DNA from 2 places in the Arthrobacter sp. zg-Y1116 genome. Region 2 is predicted to be linked to the other one. Evidence: predicted binding sites of a transcription regulator. Region 2 holds the regulator's gene; the other holds the start of a gene.

Region 1 (13,138 bases), on a different contig from region 2:
ACGCCCGCCGGAATGGCGGCCTTGGAAGCTTCGTAAATGGCGGTGATCTGCGGGACGCCCACTCCGGCAACTACGCGGGTGGTGCAGATGGAACCCGGCCCCACGCCTACCTTGACGGCGTCGGCACCGGCGTCGATCAGGGCCTGGGCGCCTTCACGGGTGGCTGCCTGGCCGCCGATGATGTCCACGTGCGCGGCAGCCGGGTCCTTCTTGAGGCGGGCAATCATTTCCAGCACGCCTGCACTGTGGCCGTTGGCGGTGTCCACCACGAGGATGTCGACGCCGGCCTCGACCATGGACATGGCACGCTCGTAGCCGTCGCCGAAGAAGCCGATGGCAGCACCGACGCGCAGGCGGCCCTCGTCATCCTTGGTGGCCAGCGGGTACTGCTCGGCCTTGTCGAAGTCCTTGACCGTGATCAATCCCTGCAGCTTGCCGGCGTCGTCCACCAGCGGCAGCTTCTCGATCCGGTTCTTGCCCAGCAGCTCCATTGTCTCTGCGGCGCTGATGCCCACCCGGCCGGTGATGAGCGGCATGCGCGTCATGACTTCTTCGACCTTGCGGCTCGGATAGTCGGCACGCGGAATGAAGCGGGTGTCGCGGTTGGTGACAATGCCCAGCAGGGTGTTTTCGGTATCCACCACCGGCAGGCCCGAAACACGGAAATGCGCACAGAGGTCGTCGAGTTCCTGCAGGGTGGCGTCGGGGGAAATCGTCACCGGGTTGGTGATCATGCCGGATTCGCTGCGCTTGACCCGGTCGACGTGTTCCGCCTGGTCGGCAATGGAAAGGTTCCGGTGGATCACGCCGAGGCCGCCCTGCCGGGCCATCGCGATGGCCATGCGGGATTCGGTGACCGTGTCCATCGCGGCGGAAAGCAGCGGAGTCTGCACGGTGATCCGCTTGGACAGCCGGGAGCTGGTGTCGGCTTCAGAGGGAATTACATCCGTCGGGCCGGGCAGCAGGAGGACGTCGTCGTAGGTCAGGCCGACGAAGCCGAACGGATCGTGTTCTGGGTACTGCTGACTCAAAGCTGCGCCTCTTTCGGGGATGAGAGGAAGGAAAAGGCCCGATTTAGCCTGTACCTATCGTAAAACGAAAGCGGTCCCGCCCCTATTCCGTCCCGAAGGTATCTGCTGCCTGTGAGGGATGCCACGGAAAACAGCGAGGCCCCGCCCCCGGAAACGTGTTCCGGGGGCGGGGCCTGGGCCGATTTCCGCACGTAAGGCGCGGATCAGGGCTGATTAGTGCTGGTGACCGTGGTCGTTGTCCTCTTCGGCAGGCTTCTCCACCACGAGGGCTTCGGTGGTGAGCACCAGCGAAGCGATCGAGGCGGCGTTGCGCAGGGCCGAGCGGGTGACCTTGACCGGGTCGATGATGCCGGCGGCAATCAGGTCTTCGTATTCACCGGTGGCGGCGTTGAAGCCGTTGTTGATTTCCAGCTCGCCGACCTTGGCAACGACGACCATGCCTTCGGAACCGGCATTCTCGGCGATCCAGCGCAGCGGCTGCGCCAGTGCACGGCGGACCAGGCCGACGGCGGTGGCGGCGTCGCCCTGCAGCTTCGTCACCTCCGGATCGGTGTCCAGTGCGCGGGCAGCGTGGACCAGTGCGGAACCGCCGCCGGCCACAATGCCCTCTTCGAGTGCGGCACGGGTGGAGGAAACGGCATCTTCGATGCGGTGCTTCTTTTCCTTCAGCTCCACCTCGGTGGCTGCACCGACGCGGATGACGCCGATGCCGCCGGACAGCTTGGCGAGGCGTTCCTGCAGCTTCTCGCGGTCCCAGTCCGAATCGGTGCGCTCGATCTCGGCACGGATCTGTGCCACGCGGTCGGCGACGTCGGCTTCGGAGCCGGTGCCGTCAACAATCGTGGTGTTGTCCTTGGTAACCGTGATGCGGCGGGCGGAGCCCAGCACCTCAAGGCCAACCTGGTCCAGCTTCAGGCCGAGGTCGGGGCTGACTACCTGGGCGCCGGTGAGGGTCGCGATGTCCTGCATCATTGCCTTGCGGCGGTCACCGAAGCCCGGAGCCTTGACGGCGACGACGTTCAGGGTGCCGCGGATCTTGTTGACCACCAGGGTGGACAGGGCTTCCCCGTCTACGTCTTCGGCGATGATGAACAGCGGCTTGGAGGTCTGCAGCGCCTTTTCCAGCAGCGGCAGGAACTCGGCGACGGAGGAGATCTTGCCGGAGTTGATCAGGATCAGTGCGTCTTCGAGGACGGCTTCCTGGCGCTCCGGGTCGGTCACGAAGTACGGCGAGAGGTAGCCCTTGTCGAACTGCATGCCCTCGGTGATGGCCAGCTCGGTCTGCGTCGAGGAGGATTCCTCGATCGTGATGACGCCGTCCTTGCCGACAGTGTCGAAGGCCTGGGCCAGCAGCTCGCCGATCTCGGTGCTCTGCGCGGAGATGGCGGCAACGTGGGCAACCTGGTTGCCTTCAACTTCCTTGGCGTTCTCCAGCAGGCGCTTGGCTACCGCGTCAACGGACACCTCGATGCCGCGCTTGAGCTGCCCGGGGGCAGCACCGGCGGCAACGTTGCGCAGGCCTTCCTTGACCAGGGCCTGTGCCAGCACGGTGGCCGTGGTGGTGCCGTCGCCGGCAACATCGTTGGTCTTGGTGGCTACTTCCTTGGCCAGCTGTGCGCCGAGGTTCTCGTACGGGTCGTCCAGCTCAATTTCGCGGGCAATCGTGACGCCGTCGTTGGTGATGGTGGGAGCGCCCCAGGTCTTGGCCAGGACGACGTTGCGGCCGCGCGGGCCGAGGGTCACCTTGACCGTGTTGGCGAGCTTATCGACGCCTGCTTCGAGCGAGCGGCGGGCGGAGTCATTGAACTCCAACTGCTTTGCCATGTGTGTGTCCTTTCCGACAACTACATCTGCATCAGAAAACCCCGGCCAGAATCGTGGCCGGGGTTTTCCAGGGGAACTACTTTACGACGACGGCCAGCACGTCGCGGGCGGACAGCACCAGGTATTCCTGGCCGCCGTGCTTGACTTCGGTTCCGCCGTACTTGGAGTAAATGACTACGTCGCCTTCGGCAACGTCAACCGGGATGCGGTTGCCGTTGTCATCAACGCGGCCGGGTCCAACTGCAACTACTTCACCCTCCTGGGGCTTTTCCTTTGCAGTGTCCGGGATAACGAGGCCGGAAGCAGTGGTCTGCTCGGCTTCGAGGGGGCGGACAACAATACGATCCTCAAGGGGCTTAATAGAGACCGACACTCGGGCTCTCCTTTGCGTAGTTTCTAACGGAATGGGGCCGTTGGTCTGGCGCTGGCCGTCGTCGCGGTGCCGGTTCGCGCTTTCCCTTCGGGAGTTAGCACCCTCACGTTCGGAGTGCTAACTCAGACTTTATGCAACGGTTAGCACTCGGTCAAGGTGAGTGCCAGCGCGTGCCGCCTGTCCACCCCTCTCCCCCGTACCGGCGGGCAGGTAAATGAAGAAGGGGATTTGCTTAGGTTCGCCTAACCGGGATAGTTTTCATCTGCGCATCATTAGAAAACATTTCTGTGACCTAATCCCCCGGATAGGCACATCGACTCTCACCGGAGCCCCCCATGATCACGAAGTCCCGCCTGTTGGCCGGAACCGCCCTTGTGTCCCTCCTCGCGCTCAGCGCCTGCTCCACTGAAGCAGCAGATGCGGACGTCGAGTCCGCGCAGGACTCAACCGTGACGGTCGAGCACGCCCAGGGAAGCACCGAAGTTCCGGTGAACCCGGAGATCGTGTACACCTTCGACCTCGGCGCCCTCGACACGATGGATGCCCTCGACATTGACGTCGACGGCGTGCCTGCCGCCAACTTCCCGGAGAGCCTCTCCCAGTACGGCGCCGAAGAGATCACCAAGATCGGCAGCATGAAAGAGCCCGACTTCGAAGCGATCAACGCCGGCGCTCCGGACCTGATCATCATTTCCGGCCGGGTTGCCGATTCTTACGAAGAGTTGAGCAAGATTGCCCCCACCGTCGACCTCAGCGTCGATAACGCCGATTCCTGGAACTCCTTCAAGGAAAACACCCGGACCCTCGGCACGATCTTCGAGAAGGAAGACCTGGTTGAAGAGAAGCTGGGCGCCCTGGAAGGCAAGGTCGAAGACACCAAGGAACTGGCCGCCGACGCCGGCAACGGCCTGATCGTTATGACCAGCGGCGGGGAAATGACCGCCTACGGCGCAGGCTCGCGCTTCGGCATCATCCACGACGTCCTCGGCCTGGAACCGGCCGCCGAGGTTCAGGGCGAGGGTAAGCACGGCGAATCCGTTTCCTTTAACTACATTGCGGATACCGATCCGGACCACCTGTTCGTCATTGACCGCGACGTAGCCGTCGGCACCTCCGGCGAAGCCGCCTCCGCCGTGCTCGACAACGAGCTGGTCAAGAGCACCAAGGCTGCCCGGAACGGAAACATCACCATGCTGGATTCCGCCAGCTGGTACCTGGTCGGATACGGCCTGAACAACGTGGACACCATGGTTAACACCGTCCACGACGCTCTCTAGCCGCCCCTCTGCGCTCCGTGGCCCGGCACCGGCCGTGCCGGGCCACGGAGGAACTGGATACCGATATATGACTGCCCCCGCCGTGCCGGCGAATAAACCGGCCCCCGCGTCCGCCGCCGCTCCCCCGGAACGGCGGCGCTTCGTACGTTCAACCGCCGCACTGGTCCTGGGGGTCTGCGTTGTGGTTCTGCTGGCGGCCGTAAGCCTTTTCGTCGGCGTCGGTGACCTTTCGCTCGCCTCGCTGCTGTCCGGGGATCCCACCACGCACATGCTGTTCTGGGTCAGCCAGCTCCCCCGCACGCTGAGTATTGTCCTGGCGGGCATGGCCCTGAGCGTGGCCGGACTGATCATGCAGCTGATGGCCCGGAACAAGTTCGTGGAACCCTCCACCGTCGGCACGGTGGAGTCGGCCCAGCTGGGGATCCTGGCGGTGACCGTGCTGCTGCCGGGCGCCTCCATGTTCCTGAAGATGTCCACGGCCTCTGTCTTCGCCGCTGCAGGAACCGCACTCTTCCTGCTCATCCTGCGCCGGATCCCGCTGCGCAACACACTGATCGTGCCCCTGGTGGGCATCATGCTCGGCGGCGTGATTTCCGCCGTCACCACTTTCTTCGCCTACCGCACCGACCTCCTCCAGACGCTGAACAGCTGGATGATCGGCGACTTCTCCGGCGTCCTGCGCGGCCGCTACGAACTGCTCTGGATTGTCGGCGCCCTGACCCTGATCGGCTACCTGGCCGCGGACCGTTTCACCGTTGCAGGCATGGGGCAGGACTTCACCACCAACCTCGGCCTGAACTACAACCGGGTCATGGCGCTCGGACTGGTGATCGTCTCGCTCATCAGCGCCGTGGTGGTGGTCAGCGTCGGCTCCATTCCGTTCCTGGGCCTGATCGTGCCCAACCTAGTGTCCCTGCTGATCGGTGACAACGTCCGCCGAGCGGTGCCCTGGGTCGCCGTCTTCGGAGCGGGCTTCGTCCTGCTCTGCGACATCATCGGACGCACCATCCGCTACCCGTATGAAATCCCGGTGGGCGTAGTGGTTTCCGCCGTAGGCAGCGTCATCTTCCTGTACCTCCTCCTACGCAAGCGCGGTTCCCATGCCTGATCCATCCACCAGCGCACTGCCCGCAGCGCTTACCGAGCACCGCCGGCGTCCCGTCCGGACCGTTCCCGCCCGCTTCTGGATCATCGCCCTGGGCCTGGTCGCGGCGGCACTGGTTGCGGTGTTCATGACCATTGAGCTGCGCGGAAACCTGGGCTACGCCCTGCCGCGCCGCGCGATCAAGGTGGGCTCCATGATCCTGGTGGCCTACGCCGTCGGGGTTTCCACCGTCCTGTTCCAGACCGTCACCGCCAACCGGATCCTCACGCCTTCGATCATGGGCTTCGATGCCCTCTATGTGCTGATCCAGACGGTCCTGGTGTTTGCCTTGGGCGGCGGTGCCCTGCTGTCCCTGGGCGCGCCGATCCGCTTCTGCCTCGAAGTGCTGCTGATGGTCGGGTTCTCGTTCCTGCTGTACCGGTGGCTTTTCACCGGCGGCGGGAAATCCCTGCACTTGATGCTGCTGGTCGGAATTGTCTTCGGCACCATGTTCCGCGGCTTCTCCTCGCTGCTGCAGCGGCTGATCGACCCGAGCGAATTCATCATCCTGCAGGACCTGTTCTTTGCCAGTTTCAACAATGTCGACGCCGCCCTGCTGGGCTACTCCGCCGCCGCCGTCGCGCTTGTCAGTGCCGTCGCCTGGCGGATGCGCCACTCCTTCGATGTCCTGGCCCTGGGCCGCGAGACCGCGGTGAACCTGGGGGTGGACCATAAGCGGGCGGTCACCGCCACGCTGATCATCTGCTCGGTGCTCGTCGCGGTGTCCACGGCCCTGGTCGGGCCGGTGACCTTCTTCGGGCTCCTCATTGCGTCCCTGGCCTACCAGCTCTGCGCGAAGTTCCGGCATACCTCGGTGCTGCCGATTGCCGTTCTGCTGGGAATCATCGCCCTGGTGGGCGGCCAGCTGGTGCTGGAGCGGATCTTCGCCTTCGACACTGCGCTGAGTATCGTCATCGAGTTCGTGGGCGGCATCGTGTTCCTCATCCTGCTCCTGAGGGGAAACGTGAAATGACCTTCCTCCCCCTGCACCGCCCGAAAGGCCCCTGTTCATGATCTCCGTCAACGGCGTCACCAAGCGCTACTCCTCCGCCGTCGTCGTGGACGGGGTGAGCTGCGAGATCAAGGAAGGCGGCATCACCTCGATCATCGGGCCCAACGGTGCGGGCAAATCCACGCTGCTCTCCATGATCAGCCGGCTGCTGCCCATGGATTCCGGCACGGTTGCCGTGGACGGGCTCGACGTCGTTTCCACCCCCGGCCGGGACCTCGCCCGGAAAATGGCGATCCTGCGCCAGGACAACCAGCTCACCGTCCGCCTGACTGTTCGGGACCTGGTGGGCTTCGGCCGCTACCCCCACAACGGCGGCCGGCCGGGACCCGAAGACAAGGTCCACATCGAGCAGGCAATGGCGTACCTGGACCTGACGGCGCTGGCGGACCGGTTTGTGGACGAGCTCTCCGGCGGGCAGCGGCAGCGGGCGTTCATTGCCATGGTGCTGGCGCAGGACACGGACTACCTGCTCCTGGATGAGCCGCTGAACAACCTGGACATGAAACACTCCGTGGAAATGATGCGGCTGCTGCGCCGGCTCACGGACGACTTCGGGAAGACCGTGGTACTGGTCATCCACGACATCAACTTTGCCTCCTGCTACTCGGACGACATCATTGCCATGTGCGACGGCCGGCTGATCCACCAGGGACCGCCGTCGGCCATCATGCAGCCGGACGTGTTGAAGGATATCTATGAAATCGATATCCGGATCGAGGAGATCGACGGAAACCGGATCGGCGTCTATTTCGCCTAGCTTCGTATAGGGAACCGAAACAACCTCGTCAGGAACAATGCGCCCTACAAACTTTTTCCGGTAGAGCAGTAATCCGCCGATGAAGAGCATCTCCCGGAGGGGCAGTATCCGCCCGGCACATTGCGCAGAGGGGAAAGGCACTCCTAGGTTGGAATCCGCCGCACTTTCTTAACCCCTTCCAGGAAGGTCTCCCATGGAGCCCAAGCTGCGCGTTGCCATCCGGCTCGACGTCGACCTGCGCCAGGCGCGGCTGGTGGTGCGCGGGAAGATCACGGAAGGGAACTGCAGGGTGCTGTACGTGCTCGCCCGCCGCACCAACGCTGCCCTGCCGGGCCTCAACGTGCTCCTGGACCTGAGGAAGGCCACCATCACTGAAGCTGCAATGGCGGGATTGATCCGCAGTGCGGAGACCGGCGAACTGCCGGTGCTTACAGGCAGCTTTGCGTCGGACCCCCTGGCACCCCGGCAGCTGAGTATCCTGGCCCCGGCGTAGCACCAGCCGGTCAGCGTGCCGGTGTCTGAGACCCTGTCCCTGATTCCCGTGCGGCCGGCGCAGGAATCCGGGCATGCAGCCAGGCGGAGGGAACATCGGTACCGAGATCGAGCTGGGCCCCGGTGGCAGCCGTGTGGACGGTCCGCACGATCGCATCCCATACGAGGGACGAGGGCTGCGCGTCCAGCCGCATACCGCCGTCAACGGGGATTACGGAGTAGTGGCCGGCTTCAGCGGCATGCAGCCAGCGGAACCCTGCGTAGGCCTCAACATGCGTGATGGACCAACTACTCCAAGGCGCGTTCCAAAGCCGCCCCACGGCTTCATCCGATCCAGGGGGCAGCGGCGCCGATTCCGAGGCCACCCGGGCATCAAACCGGGCTTCATCGATCACGAGCGGTGCGTGCCGGAGCGGCCATGCGGGGGCGACCCCGGCCCAGGCAGCCAGGGCCAGCGGAAGGTGCGCGTCCCGCATCAGCCGGATCTCGCGGCCGATTACATCACCGGCACCGTAGAACGACGGATCGGCGAGCAGCAGGGCCCGACCGGATGCCATCCACACTTCTGCGTTCCGCACCTCGCTGCCGCGCCGAGCAGTGAGCGTCAGGCGGGCCTCCGGATCGACAAACGGCGTGAGGTAGTCCTTCCCCTTCACCGTGGCCTGTCCCGATTCCCTCAGCAGATCCGAACGGACCAGTTCCCGCACGGCCACCTGCTGTCCTGCAAGGTCAAAACGCCCCAGCTTTTCCCGGTGCCCAAGCGTCTGGAACAGTTCGACGGCGGCAGCCGGCAGCACCATCCCGGCGGGGACATACGGCTGCTCGGCCGAAATCCGGCTAAGGTCTTCCACCACCGTCCTGCGCTGTTCCGAAGCGAAATAGTCGGGCATGGGGTCGGACCGGGTGACCAGGTCAAACCCCGACCAGTCCAGGACATGCGTTGCGCCATGGTCCTTCATTTCCAACTGGTCCACGAGGTACTCGAAGAGCGCCTTCTGGCCTACGTGGTCCTCGAGCGCGTAGCTTGCCGTAGCTTCCAGAACCCCTGCCCCGATGACCCAGACCCAACGGTCCACACAGACGGTGTGCCCGTCCGCCTCATAAACAAAGCGGTGCCGCCGCCCGGGCAGTGCCTGGCCAGACTCGCGGTCAAACACCTTGGGCCACTCGTCAACGGAGAGGACGTGGATCGGAGCAAGAGTCGCCATGGTCTCGGCCAGCCCCGCCGTGGACAGGCGCAGCAGCGACGCTCCCCCGTTGCTGCCGGCCCTGATGACCAGGTTCGGCCGGAAACGGCCGACCGGAACGGGCGGGTGCGCAAGGATCCACATGCTGCCGGTACCGGGAAGCTCTTCCCATCCCGGCGGAAGGACTGCACTGACACCACGGAAACCGACTCTCGCGAAACCGGAAAACGGGTCCATCAGAAATTGCTCCGTCCGTCGGCCTGGGACGACATTCCGCCCCCGCTGGTACGCCTGGCAGCTTCTTCCATGCGCCGGCGTCGAGCGGCCTTCTTTTCATCCCTTATCCACTGCGGCTGCAGGAACGGCGGCATCCAGAAACTGCCCAGGACCCCCAATATTCCTGCGATAAACATAAGAAGGATCAAGAACATGGTCACCAGCGCGTTTATGCCGCCGTCCATGGCGAACTGCGTCAGCGGCATCAGGATAAAAGCAGCACCAAGGTAGGTTGTGGCAAGCGCCGGTTCTCCGGACAGCACAATGTTGAGGCCGGTCCGGTAGTGGCGGAACCTGCCGTTGTAAACGAGGAGACCGCAAAGCATAAGAATGGTGCCCAGTGGAATCAGGATCAATGCCCCGACAGTATTGGCGTTCATAAATTCGACACACGTCCGATCTTTTAGTGCGGCGGGACGGCGGCACGCCCGTGCCGGAGTCAGCCTAATCTATCCCATGGATTTGCCGGGGGACGGTTATCCCGTCCAGCCAAATACGCGGTCCTTCACGCCGTCAATTGTCTTCTCGACGTTTTCCTTCGCATCCTCCACGGCCTTGCCCACGTTTTCCTTGGCATCATCCACGGCCCTGTCGACGGTTTCCTTTGCGTCTTCCAAAGCCTTTTGCGCCTTTTCCGCTGCTTCTTCCGCGGCCTTATACGCGTTTTCCGCTGCTTCTTCCGCCTGTTCGGCCAAGGCCTCAGCGGCCTGCTGGGCCTGGTCCAGCCCAGGTCCGCTCAGGTAATCCCATCCTTCGCGGATTCCATCTCCGGCCCACTCGGTAACGGTCTTGCCCCCCAGTACATCCAGGGGCTGCTCCATTGCCCACCCGACTGCAGAGCCGACAATGAAGCCGACAACCGTGCCTGCCGGGCCGGCGAAGCTTCCAACGCCAGCCCCGATGGCGCCGGCCCCCAGCCCGCCGACGACGCTGGCGCCGGTACGGAACCCCGCGATCTTGCTCGCCTCAGCGCGCCGTTCCTCCTCCGTCATCTCCGGGTTGCTGGCCAGCAGGTCGTTGTACGCCTCCTGTTCCTGGTCCTGATAGGTGAAATAGGCACCGCCGACCGTGAGCACCCAGCCGCCGCCCTTAACGGCCTTTCCACCCAGTCCTTCCTCGTGCGGAACATGAAATTTGTTCGAGTTGTCGACGTAGTCTTTGTACCGTTGGCTGCGATCGTAAAGAAAATCGTTTCGCTCAGGCCGGATGTCGTAGTACGCGCCCGGTCCTGCGGGATGCTGTGAAGTGCGGAACCGCACTCCTCCAAGCGCAGTGTCCATTACGTTGAACATCACGCCCGCGAACTGCGTTGCCATAAAAGAGAAAAACGGATTGGTTTCCCCTGTTGTATCGGACAAGGCGGATACACAGTTCTCTTCCAGCCAAACAAATTCTGCGGCCAATTGGTTGACCGTGCCCTGCAGCGTGTCTCGTCCGAGGTCCGCCATGTCCTGCTGTTCCTCACCAAAGGAATCGCTGTTCACAAAGGCGTTATGGGCCGCAATATCTGCAAGGACCTGGGTGCGTGCGGTTTCCAGGTGGGCAATTCCGTCAGAAAACTCCTGGAGTGCTTTGGCTACCTGCTCGCATGCGGAGCTGACGAATCCGCCGTGGGGGGTGATATTCGCAAAAACACCGTAGGCCACCTCGGCCTCCGGCGCCTGGTAGATGCCCTGCAGGCCATTCCATTGAGCGGACGCGTCCGCGATGGCGTTTTCGAGTTCGGGCCCTGCGCCGCGAACCGCATCGGCACCCGCTGTCAGCTGTGCAGGGGAAGGCCAGCCCTGGAGCCCCGTTGTGTCAAAAGCCATCTCAGTACACCGCCACGGATGAGTGGCCGCCGGCGCTGCCTGCCTCAATCGGCAGTTCGGGGGCCTGGGTCATGACACCGCAGGCGTCGTCTGCCATCTTCTGGTCGCCTTCGAGATAGGCAGTTACAGCCTGGCCGACGCCGTCGACTGCGTTCTGCACCCGCGCAGCGGCCCATTCGGCCTGAAGGGCCACAATCTCGCGTATTCCCTCCAGGGCAGCGGCAACAGGGACACTCCCGCAACCGTCCGTTGCCTGGGAATAGGCGTTATCCAACGACGTGGCGGCATCCGCGATTCCTTCGTCGTCCCGGACCCGGGTCAGCAGACCCGAACAAGCGTCAACCTGAATTGTGTAACCGCTCAAACTCATGATTCCCCCATGTTGTCCCCATCCCGACCTAACGGGTTGTCCTACGCGCAGGCCGGACCCTATAGTGCCGCCGCTGTGAGAACCCTAACCGGTCCGCGCAGTTTAGTGCCATGGGGAGAACTACCCATGGCCGGCCCGCTGTCCTGCCTGACCAGCCGCTTCCGCGAGCCGCCCTACGGCCTCGGTCAGCACCTCCGGGGAGCAGGCGAAGTTCAACCGGACAAATCCGGCGCCCAGGTGCCCGAACCGCGGCCCCGGTTCCAGCGCCACCCGCGCTCGTTGCAGGGCCACCGCCGCGGGATCGTCGCCCCAGCCAAGGGCCCGGAAATCCAGCCAGGCGAGGTAGCCGGCCGAGGGTGGACGGTACCCCGCGCCCGGCAGATGCTCCGCCAGGAGCTCAGCCAGCAGGCGCCGGTTGGCAGCCAAAGACTCCATCACCCCGGCGAGCCAGGGACCGCCGTCGTTATAGGCCGCCGCCGTGGCATGCAGGCCGAGGATGCTGGTGCGCGCGGAGACTTCCTCGGGCATGGACGCCAGCATCAGCCGGGTCCGGTCGCTTTGGCCGATCATCACCGCGCACTTGGTACCGGCGATATTCCACGCCTTGCTGGCGGCGGTCACGCAGAGGCCGTATTCCCGCGCGTTCTCCGAGACGGTGAGGTAGGGAGTGAAGTCCCCCGGTTCGTACGTCAGCGGTGCGTGGATCTCGTCGCTGATCACGGCCACGCCGTATTTCACGGACAGGTCCGCGAGCGCCCGCAGGGTGCCGGCAGAGTGGACCAGGCCCAGCGGATTATGCGGGTTGCACAGCAGCAAGGCGTCAGCACCGCGGGCAAAGGCCCGCTCAATGCCGGCCAAGTCCAATTCCCAGCCCTCACCGTCGAACAGGAGCGGTACCTCCACCACCGTGGAGTCCGCTTCCAGCGGCAGCTCGTAGAAGGGCGGATAGACCGGCGGGGTTATGACCACGCTCCCATCCACGGGTACTGCCTGCCGCAGGCATTCCACAATGGCCACGCTCACGTCCGTGGTGCATCGCACGTCATCCGGGTCCACTGCCCAGGCCCAGGTCCGCGCGGCAAACCCCGTGAAGGCCTGCGCCACCGGCTGAGGCCCGGCGATATACCCGGTGTCCGAGGCCAGCACCCGGTCGATGATGGCCTGCTGCACCGGTTCCGCCAGCGGATAGTCCATTTCCGCCACGAACAGCGGCAGCACGTCCGCCGGATAGGTCTGCCATTTGTAGCTGGTGCGGGCCCGCAGGGCGGCCAGCGGCTCGGCGGCGATCTTCGTCATGCCGCCCAACCTACAGCTAACGTGCCCGCCGGCAGAACAACTAGGCTGGAGGGCATGCCCGATACTTCCCTTGCCCATGTTCTGACCCCCGAGGGATGGCAGCTGCTGAACTCGCTTCCCCCCTACCTCGAATCCGAGTCCCTGAAGCTGAACACGGACCTGCGCAAGGCCGGGCATTCCCCCGAGCTGGTGGCCGCTGTGCTGACGCAGGCAAAACTGCGGATGAAGGCCCGCGGTAAGTTCGGCCCGTTCGCAGAGCACATGGTCTTCACCGCCCCCGGCCTGGAG
Region 2 (9,571 bases):
GTACGAACCCGAGACGTCCGCGGCGCTGGGCTTCGGCTTCCGGGTGGGCTTCCTGGGCCTGCTGCACCTGGAAATCACCCGTGAACGGCTCGAGCGCGAATACAACCTGGACCTGATCTCCACTGCCCCCAACGTGGAGTACGAGGTGACGCTCGAGGACAAAAAGGTGGTCACCGTGACCAACCCCAGCGAGTACCCCGAAGGCAAGATCAAAGAGGTCCGCGAGCCGATGGTCTCGGCCACGATCCTGGCGCCGAACGAATTTGTCGGCGCCATCATGGAGCTGTGCCAGTCCCGCCGCGGCGTCCTGGGCGGCATGGACTATCTCTCCGAGGACCGGGTGGAAATCCGGTACCGCCTGCCGCTGGCCGAAATCGTTTTCGACTTCTTCGACATCCTCAAGTCCAAGACCCGCGGCTACGCCTCCCTGGACTGGAAGGCCGACGGCGAACAGGTCGCCGACCTGGTCAAGGTGGACATCCTGCTCCAGGGCGAACAGGTTGACGCCTTCAGCTCCATCACGCACAAGGACAAGGCCTACGCCTACGGCGTCATGATGACCGGCAAGCTGCGTGAGCTGATCCCGCGGCAGCAGTTCGAGGTGCCCATCCAGGCAGCCATCGGCTCCCGCATCATCGCCCGCGAATCCATCCGCGCCATCCGCAAGGACGTGCTTGCCAAGTGCTACGGCGGCGACATCAGCCGTAAGCGCAAGCTGCTGGAAAAGCAGAAGGAAGGCAAGAAGCGCATGAAGATGGTGGGCCGCGTGGAAGTTCCCCAGGAAGCCTTCGTGGCTGCGCTTTCCTCCGACGAGTCCAAGGACAAATCCAAGAAGTGACACCCAGTGCACTGCCCCTCGGAGACCCGGCACCGGCCGACGGCCTCCTCCCCGCACAGGCCGCGGACGGAGCAGCGGAGCGGAACTTCGGACTGTACGTCCACATTCCGTTCTGCTCCGTCCGCTGCGGCTACTGCGATTTCAACACGTATACGGCCACCGAGCTGGGCGGCGGTGCGTCGCAGGCTGCCTACGGCGGCACGGCGGCCCGCGAGGTGGTCTTTGCCGCCGACGCCCTGCGGCGTTCGGGCCTGCCGGAGCGCCGGATGGGCACCGTCTTCTTCGGCGGCGGCACTCCCACGCTGCTCCCGGCGGAGGACCTCGCGCTGATCCTCCGCACCGCCGTCGACCAGTGGGGCCTGGCGCCCGGCGCCGAAGTCACCACCGAAGCGAACCCGGACTCCGTCACGCCGCAGTCCCTGCAGCTGCTTGCCGACGCCGGCTTCACCCGGGTTTCCTTCGGCATGCAGTCCGCCGTGCCGCACGTGCTGGCAGTGCTGGACCGCACGCACACGCCGTCGAGGGTTCCGCAGGCCGTGCAGTGGGCGCGCGACGCCGGCCTGCACGTGAGCGTGGACCTCATCTATGGAACTCCCGGGGAGTCCATGGCCGACTGGAAGCACTCGCTCGAAGAGGCACTGAGCTACGAGCCTGACCATATCTCCGCCTACGCGCTCATCATCGAGGAGGGGACCAAGCTCGCCGCCCGGATGCGCCGCGGCGAGGTCCCGCCCATCGACGACGACGACCACGCCGACAAATACGTGCTGGCGGATGAAATGATGACCGCCGCCGGACTGAACTGGTACGAGGTCAGCAACTGGGCGCGGACCCCCGAGGACCAGTGCCGGCACAACCTGGCCTACTGGCGCAGTGATGACTGGTGGGGCGTCGGCCCGGGTGCCCATTCACACGCCGGCGGCGTGCGCTGGTGGAATGCCAAGCATCCCACCGCCTATGCCCAGCGGATCGGCGCGGGGGAGTCGCCCGCCGTCGGACGCGAGACCCTGGACGCCGATACCCGGTACATGGAAGACGTTATGCTGCGGACCCGGCTCGCTGAAGGCCTGGCACTGGACCGGCTGCGTGAGCCCGGCAGGCTGGCCGTGGCGGGACTCATGGCCGACGGCCTTGTGGATCCGCGCGCTGCGCTGACGGGCAAGGTGATCCTCACGCCGCGGGGCCGGCTGCTGGCCGACGCAGTGGTCCGGCGGCTGCTGCCGGACTGAGTTCCCCGGCGGCGGTCCCGCCCGGCGGCGGTCCCGCCCGGCGGCGGTCCCGCCCTGCGGCGCTACTTGATGCGGCGCAGGTTGAGCGGGTAGCGGTACGGCCGGCCGCGGTTGCACTCGATGCCCGCGATCACCGAGGACACAGCCACGTAGACCCAGATCATGGCATTGAGCACGGCGAAGAAGCCGCCGATCTCGGGAATGAAGGACAACGCCCAGACGGTCAGGGCAGCAATGCTGGGCGGAAGCGTGAAGTTCAGGGCTTCCTTGGATTCCTGGGCAGTGAACGGACCGCGGTCGCGGAACACCAGGTAGATGATCAGTGACGGAACAAAAGCGAGGATGCCGCCGAAGTGCGCCAGAGTTGCCCACTGCCGGTCTTCGGACGCGGTCAGCGGCAGTGCGTTGGCCGGAGCCCCCTGGTAAACAGGACGCTGCGCTCCGCCGTGTTCTTCCGGTCGGGGGCGGTGGTTCTGGCGTGTGTTGGACACGGCGTATTTTCCTTTTGGCTCACGGTGACACAGGGTCGGTCCACTACTACGTATTCCTCAAGAGTACTGGCTCGCACGCTTCCTCACGGAAAGGAATGAGGCAGTGCGATGCGCGTCTCACCCGGGAACGGTCAGGAAATCGATGACTTCCTCCACTCGTCCGAGCAGTGACGGTTCCAGATCCGCATAGCTGTTCACCTGCCCCAGCAGCTTCTTCCAGCCCATTGCGACGTCGATATGGTCGCGGTGCGGCCAGCCCAGTCCCTGCAGGATGCCGGTTTTCCAGTCCAGGTGACGGGGGACCACGGGCCAGGCGGTACGCCCGATCACGGACGGCTTGATGGCCTGCCAGACGTCCACGTACGGATGCCCGACAATCAAGACATTGCCCGGCGCGCCGGGGGAGGTCATCGCCTCGGCGGCAATGCGCGATTCCTTGGAGCCCGGAACCAGGTGATCCACCAGGATGCCCAGCCTGCGTCCGGGGCCCGGGGCAAACTCCCGGACCGCGGAGTACAGGTCGTCGACGCCGTGGAGGGGCTCGACGACGATTCCCTCCACCCGCAGGTCATCGCCCCAGACCTTCTCCACCAGTTCGGCGTCGTGCTTGCCCTCCACCCAGATGCGGCTGGCCCGGGCGGTGCGGGCGCGCTGGTTGGCGACGCGGACCGAGCCGGACGCCGTCCGGGCCGGACCTGCCTTGGCCGCCGCCGCAGCCGCGGGCACAACTTCCACCGGCTCGCCCTCGAGCAGGAAGCCGAAGCCCAGTTCGAAGGATTTCTTTTTCCCGCGCCGGTCTTCCAGCACCATCAGGTGCAGTCCGCCGGATTTCTCCACGCGCACCACCGCACCAACCCAGCCCGAGGCAACGTCCTCAAGGACCAGGCCGGGTTCGGCGCCGACTTTGCGCAGGACGGTCCGGGCCGGCGCGGTGATGTCCTGCGGACCCCAGGAAAAGCTGGACACGGAAGTTGCCTCACTTACGGTTCTGATCGGGCGGAAACCGCAGCAGGCCGCGGGTTCCTCAATGCTAGCAACGCTGCCGATCCGTACTAGACTTGGCACTTGAACACTGTGAGTGCTAAACGTCCGGTGCTCTGCCCATAGGTCGCCCACAGATCACCGCGCAGGGCACCACGCAAGTAAGAATGCCGAGCAACCGCCGAGCACACCGCCGATCAACAGGGAGGGAAATCCATGAGTGAGCCACGCCGACTCGAGGTCCTCCGCGCCATTGTTGAGGACTACGTCCATTCGCGGGAGCCCGTGGGATCCAAGGCACTTGTGGAACGGCATCACCTGGGTGTTTCCTCGGCCACCATCCGCAATGACATGGCCGCCCTTGAGGAAGAGGGGCTGATCACCGCCCCGCACACGTCCGCCGGGCGCATCCCCACCGACAAGGGCTACCGCCTGTTCGTCGACCGGATTTCCGACGTCAAGCCGCTCTCCGCTCCCGAACGCCGCGCCATCCAGTCGCTGCTGGAAGAAGCCGACGACCTCGACGATGTGATGGACCGTACCGTCAGGCTGCTGTCGCAGCTGACCAACCAGGTGGCCGTGGTGCAGTACCCGCATCTGGGCAATGCCAAGGTCCGGCACATTGAATTTGTCCTGCTGGCTCCGGCGCAGGTGCTGGTAGTGCTCATCTCGACCACGGGGCGGGTGGAGCAGCGCGTCATTACCGTTCCGCAGCCGGTGACGGAGCCGGACCTGGGCGACCTGCGCCAGCACTTCCTGTCCGCGTTGGCAGGCACGCCGCTGAGCAGCATCACGAGCCAGCTGGCCAATGCCCTTGCCACGGTGCCGGCCGAACGCAGGCGCGTGGGCAACTCCCTGGGGCACTGCCTGGAGCAGCTGGCCGGCATCAACCGCGAGGACCGCATGGTGATGGCAGGGACAGCCAACCTGGCCCGCTCCACTGTAGACTTCCCGCTGACTATCGGTCCCGTGCTCGAAGCGCTCGAGGAGCAAGTGGTGATGCTGCGGCTGCTGTCGGAGATGGAACAGGATGCCCGCGGCGTTGCCGTCCGGATCGGCCGGGAGAATCCGTACGGCGGATTGTCGGAAGCCTCGGTGGTGGCTACGGGATACGGTCCCGACGCCACCGCGAAGGTCGGCATTCTCGGTCCCACGCGGATGGACTATCCCACCACCATGGCAGCGGTGCGAGCCGTGGCCAGGTACCTGTCCCGAATACTGAACAACTAACGCGGTCCCCAGCAGTTACGGACCCGCCTGCCGGGGAACCGGCGGGAACCCAACCTCCGTCTTCAAAGTTTGAAGGCACGCAATACAGGAAAGCGATGTGCACGAGTGAGCGATCACTACCAGGTTCTGGGTGTCGGACGAGACGCCACCGGTGAAGAAATCAAGAAGGCGTACCGGAAGCTAGCCCGCAAGCTGCACCCGGACGTCAACAATGCTCCGGGCGCCTCGGACGAGTTCAAAGCCGTATCGCACGCCTACGAGGTTCTTTCCGATCCGGAAAAACGGCGGATCTACGACACCACGGGCAACGAGAACGGCAACGACAACGGCTTCGGAGGCGGCGGTTTCGGCGCCCAGGGGTTCGGTTTCCAGGACATCTTCGACACCTTCTTCGGCGGCGGCGCCCCGGGCGGAGGACGCGGACCGGCCTCACGCAGCCGCCGCGGACAGGACGCCCTGATCAACGTCCGGATCGACCTCAAGGATGCCGTCTTCGGCACCAACAAGAAGATCGACGTCGACACTGCAGTCGTCTGCCCCACCTGCGACGGTTCCTGCTGCCAGCCCGGCACGTCTCCGCGCACCTGCGACATCTGCCACGGCACCGGTCAGGTCCAGCGGGCGGTCCGCTCGATCCTGGGCCAGGTCATGACCTCGGCACCCTGCGGCACCTGCAACGGCTTCGGCACCGTCATCCCCGACCCCTGCCACGAGTGCTCCGGCGAGGGCCGCGTCCGCAACCGGCGTACCCTGACCATCAAGATCCCGGCCGGCGTCGCCACCGGTACCCGGATCCAGCTCGGCGGGCAGGGTGAAGCCGGGATGGCCGGCGGTCCCGCCGGCGATCTCTACGTGGAGATCCGCGTCAACAATGACCCGACGTTCCTCCGTGACGGCGACGACCTGCACGCCACACTCACCATCCCCATGACTGCCGCAGCGCTGGGAACCACCGTTGCACTGGAGACCTTCGACGGCGAACGCGAAATCACCGTCAAGCCCGGCACGCAGTCCGGCGAGGTGTCCGTCCTCAACGACCTGGGCGTCACGCACCTTCGCGGCCACGGCCGCGGCGATCTCCGGGTGCACCTGCATGTGGAGACCCCGCAGAAGCTGGACTCAGAGCAGGAGGAACTGCTCCGCCGCCTCGCCAAGCTGCGCGGCGAGGAATACAGCGAGGGAAAGCTCAACAGTTCAGGCAACGGCGTTTTCGCCAAGCTGCGGGACCGTCTGGGCAACCTCTGAGATGACCAACCCGATTTTCTTCGGTGACCCGGCGCAGGTGGCGGCGGCCGGGCCCGGAGACATCTTCCGTCTCGAAGGCCCGGAAGCTCGGCACGCTGTATCTGTGAAGCGCCTCGGAGCCGGTGAAAGCGTGGACGTGGTCGACGGCGCCGGCCGCCGGCTCACCGGCACGGTAACGGAAACCGGTGCGTCGCTTCTGGAACTGCGGGTGTCAGGTGTCATCGACGAACCGGTCGAGCCCGAACGGTTCTTCCTGGTCCAGGCGCTGGCCAAGGGGGACCGGGACGAGCAGGCAGTGGAAGCTGCGACCGAGCTGGGTGTGGACACGGTGATCCCGTGGCAATCCGACCGCAGCATTGTCCGGTGGCGCGCCGAGAAGGCGGTTAAGGGACAGGCCAAATGGCAGGCCCTGACCTTTGCCGCTGCCAAGCAGTCCCGCCGTTCCCGCATCCCTGCGGTGGAGCCCGCGCTGGACAGCCGTGCCCTGCCGGCCAGGCTGGCGGAACTTGACCTCGTCCTTGTCCTCCATGAGGAGGCCGACGTGCCGCTGGCGGATGCGGTGCGTGACCTTGGCAGGCGCGGTCCGGACGAGGCCTCCGCCTCCATAGCGGTAGTCGTGGGTCCGGAAGGCGGCATCAGCCCCGCCGAGCTGGAAGCGCTGCGCGGGGCCGGAGCGGTCGCCGTCCGGCTCGGACCGCATGTGCTGCGTTCCTCCACTGCAGGTCCGGCAGCGCTGGCCGTGCTGAATTCGCTGCTCGGCCGCTGGTAGGAAGCCTGCCGGGCTAGCCCTCCGGATCCTCCCGGGACGCAGAGACCGTAATGCGCTTGGAATCCCCGGCGGTTTCCTGCCCGCTGTAGAAGACCCGGAGGCTGTATTCGCCCGGGGCGAGGGAAGCTGTGAAGCTGAATTCGCCCGTCTTGCCGGGCGCCTTGTCCAGTTGCACGCTGCCGGAAGCCGCAGCCCCGGCCGACGGCCTGCCGTCCACTATGGGTTCGGCCCGCCAGAGCAGTTCAACCGTCTGCGCCACCGCAGTCCCGCTGACCTCGACCTCGGTGCCCCGGATCTGGGATTCCTGCGGATCAATCACCCAGATCGGTGCCACCAGCGCGGGATCCCTGTGCAGCGGCTCCTCCAGGGTCACATGGCCGAACGCGCGGTACCCCTCCTTGCCGTCCACCAGGATCGCCACACTGCTTTCCTGCCCTACGGTGGTCAACCCCGCGTTGGCTGCTGCTGCCGTGGCGGTGTAGACCAGCTGCTGCACTGCACGGTGGGCCATGCCCGAGTCGAGGGAGCCCTTGAACGCGTCCGAGGAGATGTCCACGGTAATGACGTTCTTGCTGGAAATGGATGCGGTGACGCTGTCCGCCGCGTGCCAGGGAGTGAAGTAGTCCTGGTCCAGCGGTTGGGCCGCCGTCATGGCCTGGACTGCCTCGCCGATGGGATCACCGGTGTTGTCCGAGGAGAGGAACTCACGGTAAAGACTGACCGTCGAGTCGTTCCGTCCCAGCCAGTACACCGGCATGAGCGTTCCGGCGGAACTGGCCTCCGCCGGCGGGGAGACCGTCATCGGAGCAGCAGCGGAGGCCCCTGAGCCGTCGAAGGACGACGGCATCGTGATGGTGGGATTCTCGGCTAAGACGCCGCATCCACCCAGCCCCAGCGCAGCCGCGGCCAACAGGGAACCGGCCAGGAAATACCGCTGGCGAAGCCCTCGGAGACAGGACGTTGCGTCGTTGGATCCGGCGTCCATCTATCCTCCTCTGGGGTAACTCGAAAACGTACGTCTTCAACCTTTGCACATGCTTTGGGGCCTTCCCGTGCCGTGGACGGGCCAGCGCCCGGACTGAAACACGATTGAGACATCACCGTTGCGGGGCCGAGACAAAAACCCGATGCCGGTCGGTTCGCCGGGGAGCACATCAAGTAAGATTTAGGTAGCGTGCGGTGCGCGGCGCGTCGTCCGGGACCCGCGGAAATAATCGTCTGTACCAGGGCGTTTACTTTGCCGGGACGGATGGCCGGACCGGCCGTCACCACCGTAAAAAGTTCGAAGAACTTTAAAACCAGACTCTATAAGGGGCGATGAAAGGCCTGAAAGGGCCGTCTATATGACCGAATCTTCAACGGAAATCGGCACCATTCGGCTGGACAACCAGACAATAGTCTTTGACTCGACGGAACACATGGTCCAGTCTTTGGGTGCCAATGACGAGGCGCTCAGGATCATTGAGACGGCAAATCCCGAGGTAAGCCTGATGGTGCGCGGCAACGAACTGTCCGTGTCCGGCCCCGCGGCAGAGGTGGAACAGACCGTACGCCTGGTCAACGAAGTCCGTGTACTGGCCCGCCACCAGACCCGCGTCACGCCGCAGGTTCTCGAACAGCTGATCAGCATGCTCAAGGACCAGAGCACCCACCGCCCGGCCGATGTCCTGACGCAGAACATCCTCTCCACCCGGGGAAAGACCATTCGGCCCAAGACCCTGAACCAAAAGAACTACGTGGATGCGATTGACCGCAACACGGTGGTTTTCGGCATCGGTCCTGCGGGCACCGGCAAGACGTACCTGGCGATGGCCAAGGCAGTGCAGGCCCTGCAGCAAAAAGAGGTCAACCGGATCATCCTCACCCGTCCGGCAGTGGAAGCGGGGGAGCGGCTCGGCTTCCTTCCGGGGACGCTGAGCGACAAGATCGACCCGTACCTGCGGCCGCTCTACGACGCCCTGCACGACATGATGGACCCCGAATCGATTCCCCGCCTGATGGCGGCCGGCACCATCGAGGTGGCGCCCCTGGCCTACATGCGCGGCCGGACTCTCAATGACGCGTTCATCATCCTCGATGAAGCCCAGAACACCACGCCCGAGCAGATGAAGATGTTCCTTACCCGTCTCGGCTTCGGCTCGAAGATGGTCGTCACCGGCGACGTTACCCAAGTGGACCTGCCCGGCGGCACCGCCTCCGGCCTGCGGATTGTCCACGACATCCTGGGCGGCATCGACGACGTCGCATTCTCGGAACTGCAGGCAGTGGACGTTGTCCGGCACCGCCTGGTCAGTGACATTGTCACGGCCTACAGCGAATGGGACGAGGTCCGGCGCTCCGGCGCAGCCCGCGCCGAGGGCGGCCGGTCCAACGGCAGCGGCCATGCCAACGCCGGACGCAACCGGGAGGCCCGCGCATGAGCATCGAAGTGAACAACGAATCCAGTGCACCGGCTGTCGATGAAGAGGAACTCGCCCGGCTGGGCAGGTACCTCCTGGACAGCCTGTACGTCCATCCGGAGGCAGACCTGTCCATCATCCTCGTGGATGAGGACGCCATAGAAAAGCTGCACATCGAATGGATGGATCTGCCGGGTCCCACAGATGTGCTGTCCTTCCCGATGGATGAACTGCGCCCCGGAACCGCCGGCCGGATCACCCCCGCCGGGGTCCTTGGCGACATTGTGCTGTGCCCGCAGGTGGCGGCCCTGCAGGCCGCCGACGCCGGCCACAGCACCGGTGAGGAGCTGCTGCTCCTGACCACCCACGGCGTCCTCCACCTGCTGGGC

Evidence for each region. Region 2 encodes HrcA, which represses chaperone genes, less so after heat shock. Its sites were predicted from a motif close to TTNGCACTCGNNNNNNNCGAGTGCNAA; they were not measured.
Region 1: a site for HrcA is predicted at 3,369-3,395, ahead of groES (co-chaperone GroES). Genes of this name have one in related genera too.

What each region holds. Positions count from the first base shown of each region.
Region 1 covers NZ_JANFLR010000001.1:376,043-389,180, forward strand. The annotation lists gene guaB (IMP dehydrogenase) at 1-1,031, opposite strand, end outside; gene groL (chaperonin GroEL) at 1,245-2,855, opposite strand; gene groES (co-chaperone GroES) at 2,932-3,228, opposite strand; gene NNX34_RS01685 (siderophore ABC transporter substrate-binding protein) at 3,564-4,505, shown strand; gene NNX34_RS01690 (ABC transporter permease) at 4,573-5,613, shown strand; gene NNX34_RS01695 (iron chelate uptake ABC transporter family permease subunit) at 5,606-6,622, shown strand; gene NNX34_RS01700 (ABC transporter ATP-binding protein) at 6,660-7,418, shown strand; gene NNX34_RS01705 (hypothetical protein) at 7,612-7,911, shown strand; gene NNX34_RS01710 (hypothetical protein) at 7,922-9,334, opposite strand; gene NNX34_RS01715 (hypothetical protein) at 9,334-9,753, opposite strand; gene NNX34_RS01720 (hypothetical protein) at 9,850-11,019, opposite strand; gene NNX34_RS01725 (DUF6507 family protein) at 11,186-11,554, opposite strand; gene NNX34_RS01730 (MalY/PatB family protein) at 11,675-12,850, opposite strand; gene NNX34_RS01735 (methyltransferase) at 12,905-13,138, shown strand, end outside.
Region 2 covers NZ_JANFLR010000002.1:616,213-625,783, reverse strand. The annotation lists gene lepA (translation elongation factor 4) at 1-838, shown strand, start outside; gene hemW (radical SAM family heme chaperone HemW) at 835-2,067, shown strand; gene NNX34_RS09630 (DUF4870 domain-containing protein) at 2,130-2,558, opposite strand; gene NNX34_RS09625 (DUF3097 family protein) at 2,676-3,524, opposite strand; gene hrcA (heat-inducible transcriptional repressor HrcA) at 3,756-4,769, shown strand; gene dnaJ (molecular chaperone DnaJ) at 4,875-6,014, shown strand; gene NNX34_RS09610 (16S rRNA (uracil(1498)-N(3))-methyltransferase) at 6,016-6,783, shown strand; gene NNX34_RS09605 (GerMN domain-containing protein) at 6,797-7,768, opposite strand; gene NNX34_RS09600 (PhoH family protein) at 8,127-9,203, shown strand; gene ybeY (rRNA maturation RNase YbeY) at 9,200-9,571, shown strand, end outside.